3 regions of the Edwardsiella sp. EA181011 genome follow, and region 1 is predicted to be linked to each of the others. Evidence: predicted binding sites of a transcription regulator. Region 1 holds the regulator's gene; each other region holds the start of a gene.
The links. Region 1 encodes PhoB, which activates phosphate uptake and scavenging genes when phosphate is short. Its sites were predicted from a motif close to CTGTCATAAAACTGNCNNAT; they were not measured.

Region 1 (2,273 bases):
CGCTGCGGCGCCGGCATGGCATCGTCGCCAAACATCTCCAGATAGCCCTGTAGCACCGTCAGCGGCGTGCGCAGCTCATGGCTGACGTTGGCAAAAAAGTTGCGCCGCGCGCCCTCCAGCTGACGCTTTTGAGTCACATCGCGCGCGATCATCAGCATCTGCCCCTCGCTGTAGGGCATCAGGCGAAACTCCATATAGCGCCCGCTGTTAAGGTGCAGCGTCAGCGGCCGGGCGTAGTCGGCGGTGCCCAGATAGCGGCTGAATTCGGGATAGCGCAGCAGATTACGGATATTCTGCCCATTGTCCTCCGGCCAGCGGAACCCCAGCAGATGCTGCGCCAGATGGTTACACCAAAAGATGTTGCCCTCATCGGTCAGCATCACAATGGCGTCGGGCAGCGACTCCGCCCCGCTGCGGAACCGTTTGATAAGCAAGGCCAGCTCACGCCGCCGCCGCCGATTGCGCTGCTGCATCTGGTACAGCCCGTAAAACAGCGGCTCCCAGCTGCCGCGCCCGCTGGGCGGCGTCATGCTGCGATCCACCCACAGCCAGTGGGAGAGCCGCAGCTGATTCCAGCCGTGCCACATCAATAGCAGGCACAGCGCCAACAGTAAAAACCAGGGTAAATAGCCGAACAGCGCGCCGAGCAGCAGCGCCGGCACGCAGCACAGCAGCAGCTCAGACAGCAGCGTCTTCCAGGAGAGTTTATCTAACACAGTCAGAACTCCGTCGCCGATCAGAAACGGGCGGAGAAACGGTAGCCGGTACCGCGCACGGTCTGCACCATGCGATCGTGACCGCTGCCCTCCAGTGCCTTGCGCAGACGACGGATGTGGACATCGACGGTACGATCCTCCACATACACGTTAGTGCCCCAGACATGATTGAGCAACTGTTCGCGGCTGTAAACTCGCTCAGGGTGAGTCATAAAGAAGTGCAGCAGCTTAAATTCGGTCGGCCCCATCTCCAGCGCGATGTCATTGGCCATCACCCGGTGCGAGACGGGATCGAGGCTCAGCCCCTGTAGGTTGATGGTCTCCTCCAGCGCCATCGGCGAAATGCGCCGCATCACCGCCTTGATCCGCGCCACCAGCTCTTTGGGCGAAAACGGCTTGGTAATATAGTCATCGGCGCCCACCTCCAGGCCGCGCACCCGATCCTCCTCTTCGCCGCGCGCCGTCAGCATCATCACCGGAATATCCCGGGTCGCCGGCTCCCGCTTCAGCTGCTTGATAAGCTGGATACCCGAGCCGCCGGGCAGCATCCAGTCCAGCAGAATCAGATCGGGGTAAGGCTCGCACAGCTGGCTTAACGCACCGTCATAGCTCTCCGCCTCCAGCGGCTGATAGCCGTTCTGCTCCAGAACGAAACTCACCATATCCCTGATGGGCGTTTCATCTTCTACGACTAAAATGCGTATGGTCATACTGACTTCCCGGTTAATTGTCATCCGCTGCAATTATGCGTCATTTTTATGACAGATTTATGAAAAAAAAGAGATCCCCCCAGCCGCGGCGGCCAACGGGTTGGCGCCCTTTTGCCGCGCCGGGTATACTGGCCACCATATCCTCCGCCCGCCGCCGCGGGCGCGCCCCCGTTGCCAAGCAAGGGACACCATGCGTCTGATCCATACCTCCGACTGGCACCTTGGCCAGCACTTCTACGGTAAAAGCCGCGCCGATGAACACCGTGTGTTTCTCGACTGGCTGCTGCTGCAGGCCGAGCAGCAGCAGGCCGACGCCATCATCGTGGCCGGCGATCTGTTCGATACCGGAACGCCGCCCAGCTATGCCCGCGAGCTGTACAACCGCTTTGTGGTGGCGCTGCAGGGGCGCGGCTGTCAGTTGATCGTCCTGGCGGGTAACCACGACTCGGTGGCGACCCTCAACGAGTCCCGCGAGCTGCTGGCCTGCCTGCATACCCAGGTGATCGCAGGCGCCCACGCCGACGATGCGCCGCTGCTGCTGCGACGACGCGACGGCAGCCCCGGCGCCATCCTGTGCGCCGTTCCCTTTCTGCGACCGCGCGACCTGCTGCAAAGCCGCGCCGGCCAGTCCGCCGCGGAGAAGCAGCAGGCGCTGCAGCAGGCCATCAGCGATCACTACCACACCCTGTATCAGCGTGCGCTGGCGCTGCAGGCCTCGCTGGCGCAGCCGCTACCGATCGTCGCCACCGGCCACCTGACCACCGTCGGCGTCAGCGGCTCCGAATCGGTGCGCGATATCTATATCGGCACGCTGGATGCCCTGCCGGCCAGCGCCTTTCCCCCGGCA
Region 2 (2,273 bases), 1.2 Mb from region 1:
CGGACGACGTAGCCATCCCGGCGCCAGCTCCGTCAAAAATAGGGCAATACCGAAGCTGACCGGAACGGCGATGATCAGCGCGATAAGGGAAGTAACCAGCGTGCCGTAGATAGGCACCAGTGCGCCAAACTGCTCCGCGGGCGCATCCCACTCTTTGCTCCACAGGAACGCAAAGCCAAACTTCTCCATGCTGGGCAGCGCGGCGACGATCAGCGAAACGATGATCCCCCCCAGCAGCAATAGCGTAATCAGGGCCGCCAGTTTGACCAGCGCCCCAAAAATGACGTCACCAAGCTTACTCGGCGCTTTTATCATCGGCTGTTTATTAGACAAAGGCGAATCAGCCATGCGTATCTCTTCTTCAACGGTCACGGTACGGCACGCACCGTACGGTGCGTGCCAAAAAGCGATCAGTACAGCGCGTTGCCGCCGCTGTCCTTAACGCTGCTTTTCCAGGCGGTACGAATGTGCTCCACCACCGACGCCGGCAGGGTCGCATAGTCCAGATCGTTGGCCTGCTTGGCGCCTTTACTGTAGGCCCAATCGAAGAACTTCAGCACTTCCACCGTTTGCTTGGGCTTGCTGGACTCCTTGTGAACCAGAATGAAGGTGGTCGAGGTGATCGGCCATACGTTATCGCCGGGCTGATTCGTTAGATCCTGGGCGAAAGACGCACTCCAGTCAGCGCCTTTCGCCGCATTGCTGAAGCTGACCTCCGTCGGGCTGACCGCCTGCCCTTCGGAGGAGATCAGCTTGGTGTAGGCCAGCTTATTCTGCTTGGCATAGGCATACTCGACGTAGCCGATGGCGCCAGGCAAGCGCTGTACAAAGGCGGCAACACCATCGTTACCTTTTCCACCCAGCCCCGTCGGCCAGTTAACGGTAGATCCGGCGCCGACGTCACTCTTCCACTGTGCGTTGACTTTGTTCAGGTAGCTGGTAAAGACAAACGAGGTGCCCGAGCCATCGGCGCGACGCACCACGGCAATCGCCTGATCCGGCAGCTTAACGCCCGGGTTCAGCTTGGCAATCGCCGCGTCGTTCCACTTTTTAATTTTACCCAGGTAGATATCGCCCAGCGTTTCACCGTCCAGCGTCAGCTCGCCGGACTTAATGCCCGGCAGGTTAACGGCCATCACCACGCCGCCGATAACCGTCGGAAACTGAAATAGGCCGTCTGCCGCCAGCTTTTCTTCGCTCAGGGGCGCATCGGAGGCACCGAAGTCAACGGTGTTGGCAATGATCTGCTTCACGCCGCCAGAGGAGCCAATGCCTTGATAGTTTACTTTATTACCGGTCTCTTTCTGATAGGAGTCAGCCCACTTGGCGTAAACCGGCGCAGGGAAGGTGGCACCGGCACCGGTCAAGCTCTCCGCCGCAAAGGCAGGCATGGCGCTCAGGGAGACGGTCGCCGCGACAATCCCGGCGACAGCGGTACGCATCAGTTTCATATTCCCTCCAGGGAAGTGTTATTCATCTAACGTATGAACGATCGGATCAAGTATGGTGCAGGTAGCAAAATAAGGCAGTTTGATGACAGTAAAATGTATGGATTATGACAGTTTTATGACAACTCAGTGGCCAGGGCGTACGCCGCACGATAGGCCGCGGGTTCCGTCGTCAGCGCGGCGGTCATCTGCTCGACGGCCAGCAGAAAACGCAGCGCCCTCAGATAAATCGCGTATGACGATATATTAAAAATTGCGAGCTACAACAAATACATATTACTATCGTTGGTGATATTAACCACTATCCGTGTGATAATGGGCAAAATCGCTCACCTCATGGCTATGCTCACAGGATAACCGCTAAATGATTCACCAAGACAATGACAAACAACATATTAAACTGTCTTATGTGACACACTTTTACTGCAATCAGAAAAGTATTGAATCTGTCTTTTCACTGCTGCGAAAGTATGAAAATTTACCGTTATCCATCCGCAGCGCGGTGGAGTTTATTATTGTCGATGATGGCTCCCCGATAACCTACGACATTGGCAGTTTTGACTTGAATATTACTTGGTTAAAGATAACCGAGGATATTAAATGGAATCAGGCTGGCGCACGCAACCTGGGGGTTACCTATGCAAAGTCTGATAAAATTTTGCTGACCGATTTGGATCACGAACTGCCGGCCGAAACATTTGAGTACCTGATCAACGCGAGAAATCCCGGGCGTAACTTCTATAAGATATACAGAACAAGCCCTGAGCAGGGACGGTACAAAGGCCATTCTAATCTATTTTTTATGTCGCGAGCGCGTTTCTTTCG
Region 3 (2,273 bases), 1.7 Mb from region 1:
CAGACATCCAGCCGCAGATCAGAGTGCCGGGGATACCCGCGTACTCATACAGGAAGTAGGCCCAGGAGGACTTATCCAGCGCGAAGTGCTTCACCTCTTTCAGGTAGGTCGGTGACCAGTCCAGGATGCCGTAGCGCAACAGATAGACGAACACGTTGGCGATGGCGATGTACCACAACAGCTTGTTGGGGAAGACATACTGCATGAAAATCTGCTTGGCGGTTAGCTCTTGCTCCGCCTTGTCGGAGTAGTCGTCCGGATAGTCGTTCTTATACTCTTCGATGGGCGGCAGGCCGCAGGACTGCGGGGTATCGCGCATCATGCCAAAGGCGAACAGGGCGACCAGAATGGCGGCGAAGGCCGGCATGTACAGCGCGGCGTGCCAGTCGTTGAACCAGGCCATCCCTAGCAAGAACAGCAGCGGCGGCAGCCCCCCGCCTACGTTATGGGCGCAGTTCCATACCGACACGATACTGCCGCGCTCCTTCTGCGACCACCAGTGCACCATGGTACGGCCACACGGCGGCCACCCCATGCCCTGGAACCAGCCGCACAGGAACAGCAGCACGAACATGGTCATGATGCTGGAGGTTGCCCACGGGACGAAGCCCATCACCAACATGACGACGGCGGCCAGGATCAGGCCGGCCGGCAGGAAGACGCGCGGGTTGGAGCGGTCAGAGACGGAGCCCATGATGAACTTGGAGAAACCGTAGGCGATGGAGATACCGGACAGGGCAAAGCCGAGATCGCCGCGCGAGAACCCCTGTTCTACCAGGTAAGGCATCGCCAGGGTGAAGTTTTTACGCACCAGGTAGTAAGCGGCATAGCCAAAGAAAATCCCCATAAAAATCTGCCAGCGCAGGCGGCGGTAGGTCGGGTCTACCTGCGCATCCGGCAGCCGCGGTTTATGCGCCGCGGGCTTAAACATGCTTAACATAACTCTCTCCGATGACTGTTATTGTTTGTACTGTCTCAATCCGCTTCCCCAGTGAATGCGGTTAAGGCACACCCTATGCTTATCAAGAGAAAAGACGCGCATCCACTGGCGTAGGGGCGAGTGGATATACCGTCTGTTTTCATTTTCGAGCGCAGGATAGGCAATTACGAACGTCGATACTGTGAGAGATCACTCATATTGTTACAGTTTTATGAATTTGATATACAAATTGACCGTTAGGGTAAAAAATAACGATTATTTGTATGATTAAATCGTGTGTGTAGAGTGATTTCGATCACATTGATGAGCTTTTGTGGCCTGATTATTTTCGTTTTGTGCGCGTATTTGCTCCTTATCAAACATTTCATCATCGTAATATGGCCTACTAGCGTCATTACTACTCATTTGGCTTGGGAGCCACTCATGTTACAGAGCCCCGCATCACAGGAAACTGACGTCGTCATTATCGGCGGCGGCGCCACCGGCGCCGGCATCGCCCGTGACTGCGCGCGTCGCGGCCTGCGTTGCATTCTGCTGGAGCGCCACGACATCGCCACCGGTGCGACCGGCCGTAACCATGGTTTGCTGCACAGCGGCGCCCGTTATGCGGTGACCGACGGTGAGTCCGCGCGCGAATGTATTGAAGAGAACCGTATTCTTAAGCGCATCGCCCGCCACTGCGTCGAGCGCACCGACGGACTATTTATCACGCTACCGGAAGACGATTTGGCCTATCAGCCGCACTTTATTGAGGCCTGCCGCGCCGCGGGTATCGATGCCGAAGCCATCGAACCGGCCGAGGCGCTGCGTCTGGAGCCTGCCGCCAACCCGAATCTGCTGGGCGCGGTGCGCGTGCCGGACGGCACCGTCGATCCTTTCCGCCTGACGGCAGCCAACATGTTAGATGCGCGTGAGCACGGCGCCCAGGCGTTGACCTACCATGAGGTGTGCGGGCTGCTGCGCCAGGGCGATCGGGTGACCGGCGTGCGCGTTATCGACCATAAATCGCGCCAGCGCTACGACATTCACGCACAGATCGTGGTGAACGCCGCCGGGATCTGGGGGCAGCACATCGCCGAGTATGCCGATCTGCGTATCAAGATGTTCCCGGCCAAGGGGGCGCTGCTGATCCTGGGCCACCGTATCAACAACATGGTGATCAACCGCTGCCGCAAGCCGGCGGATGCCGATATTCTAGTACCGGGCGATACCATTTCGCTGATCGGTACCACCTCGACCCACGTCGATTACGATCAGATAGACAACATGATCGTCACGCCGCAGGAGGTGGATATCCTGATCCGTGAAGGAGAGAAGCTGGCGCCCAAGCTGG

Region 2: the regulator PhoB is predicted to act here: its motif matches at 1,554-1,573, upstream of pstS (phosphate ABC transporter substrate-binding protein PstS).
Region 3: the regulator PhoB is predicted to act here: its motif matches at 1,139-1,158, upstream of glpT (glycerol-3-phosphate transporter).

What each region holds. Positions count from the first base shown of each region.
Region 1 is NZ_CP011364.1:3,345,240-3,347,512, forward strand. It holds gene phoR (phosphate regulon sensor histidine kinase PhoR) at 1-716, opposite strand, end outside; gene phoB (phosphate regulon transcriptional regulator PhoB) at 737-1,426, opposite strand; gene sbcD (exonuclease subunit SbcD) at 1,617-2,273, shown strand, end outside.
Region 2 is NZ_CP011364.1:626,422-628,694, forward strand. It holds gene pstC (phosphate ABC transporter permease PstC) at 1-348, opposite strand, end outside; gene pstS (phosphate ABC transporter substrate-binding protein PstS) at 411-1,451, opposite strand; gene QY76_RS02840 (glycosyltransferase family A protein) at 1,813-2,273, shown strand, end outside.
Region 3 is NZ_CP011364.1:1,113,699-1,115,971, forward strand. It holds gene glpT (glycerol-3-phosphate transporter) at 1-940, opposite strand, end outside; gene glpA (anaerobic glycerol-3-phosphate dehydrogenase subunit A) at 1,364-2,273, shown strand, end outside.